Regions from separate parts of the Exiguobacterium sp. s39 genome, predicted to be linked through region 3. Evidence: riboswitches for the same ligand, from Rfam matches in the RefSeq annotation. Region 3 holds a riboswitch; each other region holds the start of a gene.
What was found. Region 3 has a riboswitch for S-adenosylmethionine ahead of KNQ11_RS11085 (alpha/beta hydrolase). Riboswitches for the same ligand answer to the same signal wherever they lie in the genome.
Positions count from the first base shown of each region.

Region 1 (3,284 bases), on a different contig from region 3:
CGGACGTTGATGACAGAAGGTACGACGATTACACCTGACTATTACTATTACGACGAAGAACGGGCAGACGAAATCAATGCCAACTTTGATCTTTATGTCATTCCGTTAGCGGATGCATTCCGAAAAGAATTCGTACCGACGTTACGGAAATATACACGTCTCATCAAAAAATTAAAAATTCCAGTCGTCGTCATCGGTGTAGGGTTACGTGCACCGTTTGAACCAGACTTAGATGGTGGATTCCCATTCGATGAAGATGTCAAAGCGTTCGTCAGTGCCGTTCTCGAGCGCTCGAGCATGCTAGGTCTTCGCGGGGAGATCACGTCGAAATACTTAACACGTCTTGGTTTCCGCGAAGGGATCGATCATCGCGTTATCGGATGTCCTTCGATGTACGCGTTCGGTCGTGATTTGAACATTCGCGAAACAAATATCACGTCCGAGTCGATGATTACAGTCAACTCGTCACGTTTGGCACCACAAAACGTTCTTGATTTCATTACGCGCGGGATGGAAGAGTATCCGAATCACTACTTCATTCCACAGTGGATGAAGGAACTGAAGTTGACGTATACAGGAACGCACCCAATCGCAGACTTGTCCGTGACGAACTATCCGGTGAAGATGTCGAATCCTGCTTATATGAACGATCGTGTCCGTTTCTTCTTGAACGCACAGACATGGTTTGATTTCATCGGTCAAGCAGACCTCAGTTTTGGAGCTCGTTTACACGGAAACATCACAGCGACACTTGCGGGTACGCCGAGTATCCTCATTCCAAAAGATGCACGGATGCGCGAATTGACGGATTACCATCAGTTGACGCACATTTGGGCGAACGACATCAAAGCGGATACACAATTATCCGACGTCGTAGCAAATGCTGACTTCCAAAGTCCGGCACGTGTTCAAGCGCGTAACTTCGACAACTTCGTTGACTTCTTGAACGTGAACAATCTTGAGCATATTTATCAAGAGACGAACTATCCTGAGAATGTACCGTTTGACCGTCAAATGGCGCAAACCGAGTTGCTCCCACCAGTCCAGCCGATTTCTGGCGTAAGTCTTGAGGAAGCAGTCGCTCGTTTTGAACGGTTCTTCCCGGAACAAGAGAAGAAGATTGCGGATGCGCAAAAACAAACAAAAGCACAATTAGCTGAAAAAGATAAGAAAATCAAAGCATTGCAGAAACAAACAGGAACGGCTCAAAAGGATCAAGAGATTGCGGCGCTCAAAGCGCAATTGGCTGCCCAAACGAAGAAAATGAAGCACCAGCAAGGAACATTGAATCGGAAAGCGGTTCGTGCAGCCTTGAAAACAGCGGATTTATTCGCCAAAAAGTAACCCTTTAAACATTCCGGATTGATACGATGCGGAATGTTTTTTTGATAGGAGTATTCTGAATTGTATTGACAATTTAAAAAAGACTTGATAGGGTTAGGAACAATTACATACTTATCCAGAGAGGTGGAGGGACTGGCCCTATGAAACCTCAGCAACAGGTCGAAAGATACTGTGCTAATTCCTGCGGGTGCTGCACCCGATCGATAAGATTTCCGAATTGTCGACCGACGCATCCGTGAGGATGCGTTTTTTGTTTGGAATAGTTGGAACGAGGAGGAAATGGATTCATGAAAACGAGCGGAGCGTTTCGACGCAAGATGGAATCACGTCATCTGATCATGCTGTCGTTAGGTGGTGTCATTGGAACAGGATTATTTTTAAGTACAGGTTATACGTTGGAACAAGCAGGACGCGTCGGAACGATTCTGTCTTACTTGATTGGGGCCGTCGTCGTTTACTTAGTCATGTTAAGTCTCGGTGAACTCGCCGTGCACATGCCGGAAACCGGATCATTCCATAAGTACGCAACGAAGTACATCGGACCCGGCACCGGTTATACAGTGGCCTGGCTCTACTGGCTGACATGGACGGTCGCCCTTGGTTCAGAATTCACGGCAGCAGGCATTTTGATGCAACGTTGGTTCCCGTCGATTCCTGTATGGGTGTTCAGCGCATTGTTCGCTGCGATGATCCTCGGTATTAACGTCTTGAAAGTTCGCGTGTTCGCTGAAGTCGAGTTTTGGTTTTCCGCCATTAAGGTCGTGACGATCATTGCTTTCATTTTACTCGGTGCGGGAGCAATCGTCGGCTTCATTCCACTGCAAGATGGTAGCCCGGCTCCATTCTTTTCTTCGTTAACCGAAGGCGGGTTGTTCCCAAATGGCGCTTTCGTCATCTTCATGACGATGCTTGCCGTGAACTTTGCTTACTCGGGAACGGAACTAATCGGTGTCGCAGCGGGTGAAGCAGTCGATCCGAAACGGACGATTCCGCTTGCGATCCGGACGACAATTTTGCGACTCGTCCTCTTTTTCGTCGGTACGATCATCGTGTTAGCCGTCTTATTACCAACGGATGGGAAAGGTGTACTCGAAAGTCCGTTCGTCGCCGTGTTTGAACGGATCGGAATTCCGTATGCGGCAGACGTGATGAACTTCGTCATTTTGACAGCGATCTTGTCGGCAGCGAATTCTGGACTTTACGCCGCCTCTCGGATGCTCTGGTCGCTTGCGAACGAACGCATGATTCCACGCTTCTTCGCCCAGGTGACGCCAAGTGGGGTTCCACTTCGAGCCGTATTGTTCAGCATGCTTGGCGGAGGACTTGCCTTGCTGTCTAGCATCTATGCAGCAGGAAGTGTCTATATCGCGCTCGTCTCGATTTCCGGTCTCGCTGTTGTCGTTGTTTGGATGAGTATCAGCGTTGCCCAGTATCGCTTCCGGAAGCAATTTCTTCGTGAAGGGCATACGGTCGACGAATTGGTCTATCGCACACCACTCTTTCCATTCGTACCGATCGCCGCTTTCGTCGTTTGTTTGATTTCCTTGATTGGTATCGGATTTGATCCGACACAACGAATTGCCTTGTACTGTGGTATTCCATTTATCGTGATCTGTTATGTCGTTCATGCGTTCACGAATTCTTCTCAGAAACGGAGTGTTGAAGATGTCCCGAATCAAAAATCCAGTTGATCAACGATTACAGGAAGTTCCCTTTCTTATTTTAGATGGTGCCCTTGCAACCGAACTTGAACAGAAGGGATTCGACTTGAACGACCCGCTTTGGTCAGCACGTCTCTTGATCGAAGCACCGGAACAAATCGAACACGTCCATCGTGACTACTTTGAAGTAGGTGCCGATGTTGCGATCACTTCAAGCTATCAAGCAAGTATCGAAGGGTTCAAGCAACGTCATATCACGACAGAGGAAGCACAGGCGCT
Region 1 is NZ_JACSNA010000003.1:190,408-193,691, reverse strand. It holds gene KNQ11_RS14170 (polysaccharide pyruvyl transferase family protein) at 1-1,344, shown strand, start outside; SAM riboswitch class I at 1,453-1,554, shown strand; gene KNQ11_RS14165 (amino acid permease) at 1,632-3,035, shown strand; gene mmuM (homocysteine S-methyltransferase) at 3,010-3,284, shown strand, end outside.
Region 1: it holds a riboswitch for S-adenosylmethionine, as region 3 does, so the genes downstream of both, KNQ11_RS14165 (amino acid permease) here and KNQ11_RS11085 (alpha/beta hydrolase) in region 3, are expected to answer to the same signal.

Region 2 (3,284 bases), 440 kb from region 3:
CGGTTCCGAAACGGATCGCGTCAAAGATTTGCGGTTCTTTTTCGCGTGATAAGTTAACGGTCTTTGCATAACATCCACCTTCGATGTTGAAGACACCGTCGTGCGACCAACCATGCTCATCGTCGCCGATCAATTGACGGCTATCGTCTGCTGAGAGGGTGGTCTTACCAGTACCGGATAGACCGAAGAACAAGGCGACGTCGCCTTCGTGTCCGACGTTTGCCGAGCAGTGCATCGAAAGGACATTTTCTTGTGGCAAGAGATAGTTCATGACGGAAAAGATTGATTTTTTGATTTCTCCCGCGTATTCCGTTCCACCGATCAAGACGATCCGGTGTTCGAACGACATCGCGATGAACGTCTCAGAGTTCGTTCCGTCAACGGCAGGATCTGCTTTGAAATGTGGCGCATAGACGACCGTGAACGGTTCGAAGGCAGCCACTTCAGGATACTCGCGTAAAAAAAGTTGTTTGGCAAACAGGTTATGCCAAGCGTATTGTGTGAGCACACGGACCGGAAGGGTGAAGTGCGTATCTGCTCCAGCAGCAGCTTCTGTGTAGTAGAGCTGATCGGCTTCGTTCATGTAACGAAGAACCTTTTGCAACAATTGTTCAAATTTGTCTCCATCCATTGGTTGGTTGACATGACCCCAATCAATGTGAGACTCGCAGGAAGAATCACGGACGATGAACTTATCTTTTGGTGAACGACCTGTAAATTTCCCCGTTTCTACAGATAATGCGCCGTTCTCAGCAAGGACACCTTCTTCGTTTCGAATCGCATGTTCGACAAGTTCAGCAACAGATAGTTGTTTGAACACATGCTCTTTCTTGAGTAGTTCTTCGATATTCAGGACCGTCATCGGCATCCTGACCCCACCTTTCCCCTACGTTGGTTTTGGCTCACTGTATTTAGTATGACACATTTATTATATATGACATACTAAAGAGAGAGCAATCATTTTCTGGTGCTGATTTCTATTTATCTGGAAACGCTTTCAGCATTAACAGTTTAACATCTCTTTCAAAAAGTTTCGACTAGAATTTGAAACCTTGCTTGACAGAGTAGGTACAACTTTATATCATGTAATTCGTAACGGATACTCTTATTCTGAGCAGGTGGAGGGAACAAGGCCCGAAGAAACCCGGCAACCGTCCTACATTAATTCACATATTAATGAGGGAAAAGGTGCTCTCCTGAAGCGAAGTAAACACTTCGAACGATAAGAGGGTAAAGGAAGAACGCACAACCTTTCCCTGACCATTTTTTGGACTTGGAAAGGTTTTTTTCATTTTACCGTCCCACTCAACTAGGGGAAATGAGTACACCGTCAAATTCTTTTTTGGGAGGGTCATACATGACAAACCTTAATCGCCGACTATTCACGTCGGAGTCAGTCACTGAAGGTCATCCAGATAAAATCTGTGACCAAATTTCGGATTCAATTCTTGATGCAATCCTCGCGGCGGATCCAAACGCGCGTGTTGCGGCAGAAACTTCTGTTACAACAGGTCTCGTTCTCGTTGCAGGTGAGATCACGACATCGACTTACGTCGACATTCCAAAAGTCGTTCGTGAAACGATTCGTGAAATCGGTTATACACGCGCGAAATACGGTTTCGACGCTGACACGTGTGCTGTATTGACATCAATCGATGAGCAATCAGCAGACATCGCTCTTGGTGTCGACCAAGCGCTTGAAGCACGTGAAGGTAGCATGTCTGATGCAGAAATCGATGCAATCGGTGCAGGAGACCAAGGTCTCATGTTCGGTTATGCAACGAAAGAAACACCAGAACTCATGCCACTTCCAATCTCGCTCTCACACCGTCTCGCACGCCGTTTGGCAGAAGTGCGTAAAAACGGTCAACTCGACTACCTTCGTCCAGACGGAAAAACACAAGTCACGGTCGAATACAACGAGAACAACGAGCCAGTTCGTGTCGATACGATCGTCATCTCGACACAACATGCAGAAGAAGTCACGCTTGAGCAAATCCAAGCTGACTTGAAAGAACACGTCATCACACCGGTTATCCCGGCTGAATACATCGACGCAGCAACGAAATTCTTCATCAACCCAACTGGTCGTTTCGTCATTGGCGGACCACAAGGAGATGCTGGATTAACTGGTCGTAAGATCATCGTTGATACGTATGGTGGATACGCACGCCACGGCGGTGGAGCATTCTCAGGTAAAGATCCAACAAAAGTCGACCGTTCAGCTGCATACGCAGCACGTTACGTCGCGAAGAACCTCGTTGCTGCAGGTCTTGCAGACAAAGCAGAAGTTCAACTCGCGTACGCAATCGGTGTCGCGCACCCAGTATCAATCGCGGTTGATACATTCGGTACAGGAAAACTTCCTGAAGCGCAACTCGTCGAATTGGTTGCTGAAAACTTCGATCTTCGTCCGGCTGGAATCATCAACATGCTTGATCTCCGTCGTCCGATCTATCGTCAAACAGCTGCATACGGTCACTTCGGTCGTACAGATGTTGAGCTTCCATGGGAGCAAACAGATAAAGCAGCAGTTCTTGAAGAACAAGCAAAACGTTTCGCATAATCAAAAAGTCCGAAAACCCTACGCGGGTTTTCGGACTTTTTTGTTTCCGTGGAACTTTGCAGGAAACGAATGTTTTTTCTAGAAGAGGGTAAAAGTACATGAGTCGATTCGTATGAATACAAAGGGGGGTTCCGATTATGGAAATACGCGAAGCTATTCCAGCTGATGCAGGACGTATTCATGACATTGCCGTCACATCTTGGTTGGATACGTATGCAGAAATCTATTCCGAACGTTCGAAAGCGCATTTCGTGCAGGAGGCGTATCCGCAAGAAGAAGTCGTTCGTGCGATCCGGACGGCGGAAGAAGCACGGGGAGAGTATTTTTATGTCGGAATCATCGATGAGGAAATCGTCGGTTTCATTCATGCTGTTGATGTTGAGGGAACGTGGGAGATCATTCGTCTGTACGTCTTGCCGAAATATCAGCAAAACGGAATCGGACGACGGCTGATCCGTGAACTCGAACGACAAGGAGCCGTCCCACTCGAAGTATACGTGGAGGCACGTAACTATAAAGCACGTCAGTTCTTAACCTCATTCGGTTTTGAAGAACTCAGTGAGATGACGGAAGAAGTCTTTGGGCAAGTAGAATCTGTCATTCGTCTTCGCCATGTCGCCTCATGAAATCCGTCTTGGGACGGTTTCGTGTGCGTTTGAAATAAGGTATCGTAAAAAGGAAGTATGAAGTGAAGAGGTGAGTTTGTGGTTGAACAACC
Region 2 is NZ_JACSNA010000001.1:1,705,501-1,708,784, reverse strand. It holds gene pckA (phosphoenolpyruvate carboxykinase (ATP)) at 1-868, opposite strand, end outside; SAM riboswitch class I at 1,103-1,229, shown strand; gene metK (methionine adenosyltransferase) at 1,358-2,566, shown strand; gene KNQ11_RS08930 (GNAT family N-acetyltransferase) at 2,704-3,192, shown strand; gene KNQ11_RS08925 (serine aminopeptidase domain-containing protein) at 3,271-3,284, shown strand, end outside.
Region 2: it holds a riboswitch for S-adenosylmethionine, as region 3 does, so the genes downstream of both, metK (methionine adenosyltransferase) here and KNQ11_RS11085 (alpha/beta hydrolase) in region 3, are expected to answer to the same signal.

Region 3 (3,284 bases):
TAATAGTGGCATACCGAGTTTTAATCCGAGTAAATAGCTGATCGTCATCCCGATACAACTGCCGGCGTAAGCGGCGAGAATCGTACCGACGAGTGGTAGATTGCCTTGATGCATCCAAAAACCGGACAGGACGAGCAGGGTCTCATCAGGAACCGGCAATCCCACGATACCACCTGCGAGAAGGACGGAGAGACCAAGGGCACCATATTGGTGCAGGATGTCATGTAAGAGATGATGAATCGGGGACACCTTCTTTCGTGAGAGTCTTCTTCTTCAGTGTACAGGAAATAGGGGACGGTTGGAATGAAAGGACAAAAATTCTAGGTAAAGAAAAAATGAATTTTGATTTCCGGAAGTCAACCCTTTTTCTCGATACCGTTTCGGGCTATACTCGTTAAAGTGACTATTTTTAGAGGACGGTGTCGGACGATGATGCATGTAATAAATCAGTACGGCTGGATCGAAGTAATTTGTGGCAGTATGTTTTCCGGGAAATCGGAAGAGTTGATTCGTCGTGTCAGACGGGCGCAGTACGGCAAACTGCCCGTTCAAGTATTCAAGCCGGCAATCGACGACCGGTACCATGAAGAGCATGTCGTCTCTCATATCGGCAACTCCGTCGTGGCGATTCCGATGGCGACGAGTCGTGATCTCTACGCAGCAGTAGCGGAGGAAACACAAATCGTTGGAATCGATGAAGTTCAATTCTTTGATGATGAGATCGTACAAGTCATCGAAGCACTCGCACAAGACGGAAAACGTGTCATTTGTGCGGGTCTTGATCAAGATTTCCGGGCAGAGCCATTCGGCAAGATGCCGGAATTACTGGCGCGCGCAGAATTCGTGACGAAGCTGCAAGCCATCTGTCTTTCATGTGGTGATCCGGCTTCCCGAACACAACGGTTGATTGATGGAAAACCAGCGAACTACGATGATCCGATCATTCTAGTCGGCGCTTCAGAATCGTATGAGCCACGGTGCCGCCATTGCCATGAGGTGCCTGGAAAACCGAAGCCGCTCCAATCGGTGCAGCACCAAGAAAATTAAAAAAGACGAACCGGTCGCGGTCGTCCTTTGATGTAACAGCTATTCGCTTCTAAGTGAATAGCTGTTTTTTTATTATCCCGTTTCCTGTGAGAACCGGCTTGAGCGTTCGATAAAACGGATCGTCTCACGAACGATCAAATCCTGATCATGATCGAGGGTCGCGACGTGGTACGAGTTCAGTAAACAGTAGCTTCGTTTATCATTCGTTCCGATGTGCTGATGCAGATAATCCGAGCTCGACGGCGGAACGACGTGATCGGTCGCCGAGTAGAGAATTAATGTCGGCAGAAGGATCGATCCGAGGCGTCCTTTCGTCTCATCCATCAGACGGACGAGTTCGAACGCACAACGACTTGGAACGAGGTCATAGATGATTTCGAAAGCAGACCGTTTGATGTCCGGTGCGCCTTCTGGTAAATACTCTGGACCGTCCTCGAACGAAAGTGCTTCATAGGATGGAACGGAGAGTGCGGCATTGATCGTAATGATGCCGGCGAACGGAATGCCGTCAGCGGCGAGTGACAGTGCAAGCGTCGCACCCATCGATTGACCGATGACGAAGACTTGATCGCATGTTTCTTGTAAACGTTCATAGCCGTCTTTCAGGCTTTGCTTCCAACATCGAGCAGTCGATTGTTCAAACTCGCGGACGTTCGTTCCATGTCCACGTAAGCGCGGGGCATAGACGGTAAAACCTTCAGCAGCGAATGCTTCACCGACGTCGCGGACACTTTGCGGAGTGGCATTAAAACCATGACAGATTAGAATGCCGATCGATCCCCCTTGAAAATAAAACGCTTCAGCACCAGTCAATACAGGATAGTTCATCATTACTATTTTTCCTCCATTCATGAAAAAAACTCGTCGACGTCACTGCTTGGACGCCCACGAGTTTTTCACCGTATCATCCAAAGCCGCGCTTTGCTGGTCGGAGCACCTTACAGATTGCAGGTTGCCGTGAAGTCATAGAGCCAGGTCTCTCGTTCACTCTTGATAAATATCATATTGGAATTGTCGGAATAATCATTGAAACGATGGTAGCACGACCAAAAATGACTTGTCAAATCTTTCTTGACGAATCATGATCCGTTGAGTAAGCTAACTCATAACTTGTTCATCCATCGATATGCGACAAATGGATTATTTTTGCAAAGTTGGTTGACTTTTAAAGTTTCGACCCGTAATGTAAAAATTAGTTTTACGACATAAGCAACAACGCAACAACACACATACGAATTTCATACCGCAATACTTATCCAGAGAGGTGGAGGGACTGGCCCTACGAAACCTCGGCAACAGACTCATTATGAGCACTGTGCCAATTCCATCAGACAGATGTCTGAGAGATGAGTGGAGTGGATTCTGCCACTGTGCGGATCCAGGTCTCTTCTTGTTTCTCAAGAAGGGACCTTTTTTGTTGAATGAAGGGGGAAAACGGAATGATCGCATTTCATCAAGTCAAAAAAACGTACGTCACGAAAGATCAGACGATCGCAGCGCTCGACGGTGTCGACCTGACGATCGAAAAAGGCGAAATCTTTGGTGTCATCGGCTTTAGCGGTGCCGGAAAAAGTTCACTGCTCCGCTGTGTCAATCTATTAGAACGACCGACGTCAGGAACGGTGACGGTCGATGGAGAAGATTTAACGCAACTGTCTCCAAAAAAATTGCGCCATGCAAAACAACGGATCGGGATGATTTTTCAGCACTTCAATCTATTGAATGCGAACACGGTCTTTACGAATGTCGCGAAACCACTCGTTCTCGCAGGCGTCAAGAAAGACGAAATTCGCCGCCGGGTGACGGAGTTACTCGAATTCGTCGATCTCGCTGACAAGGCGGATCATTATCCGGATCAATTGTCGGGTGGGCAGAAACAGCGCGTTGGTATCGCCCGGGCACTCGCGACGCAACCTTCCGTCCTCTTATGTGACGAAGCGACGTCAGCACTCGATCCCCAAACGACCCATCATATTCTCCAGTTATTAAAACGTATCAATGCGGAGTACGGGATCACGATTCTCTTGATCACCCACGAGATGGGCGTCATTCGTGAAATTTGTGACCGGGTCGCCGTCATCGAAGCTGGAAAGTTGATCGAGTCAGGAACGGTCTTCGACGTCTTTTCGAATCCAAAGACCGAGACAGCGAAAAACTTCGTTCGCTCCGTCATGCACGACGAGATTCCAGCATCGATTCGCCAGTTGATCGAGTCCCGGAATGCGAATCCGATCTAT
Region 3 is NZ_JACSNA010000001.1:2,146,001-2,149,284, reverse strand. It holds gene KNQ11_RS11095 (DedA family protein) at 1-249, opposite strand, end outside; gene KNQ11_RS11090 (thymidine kinase) at 433-1,047, shown strand; gene KNQ11_RS11085 (alpha/beta hydrolase) at 1,120-1,878, opposite strand; SAM riboswitch class I at 1,946-2,047, opposite strand; SAM riboswitch class I at 2,297-2,400, shown strand; gene KNQ11_RS11080 (methionine ABC transporter ATP-binding protein) at 2,487-3,284, shown strand, end outside.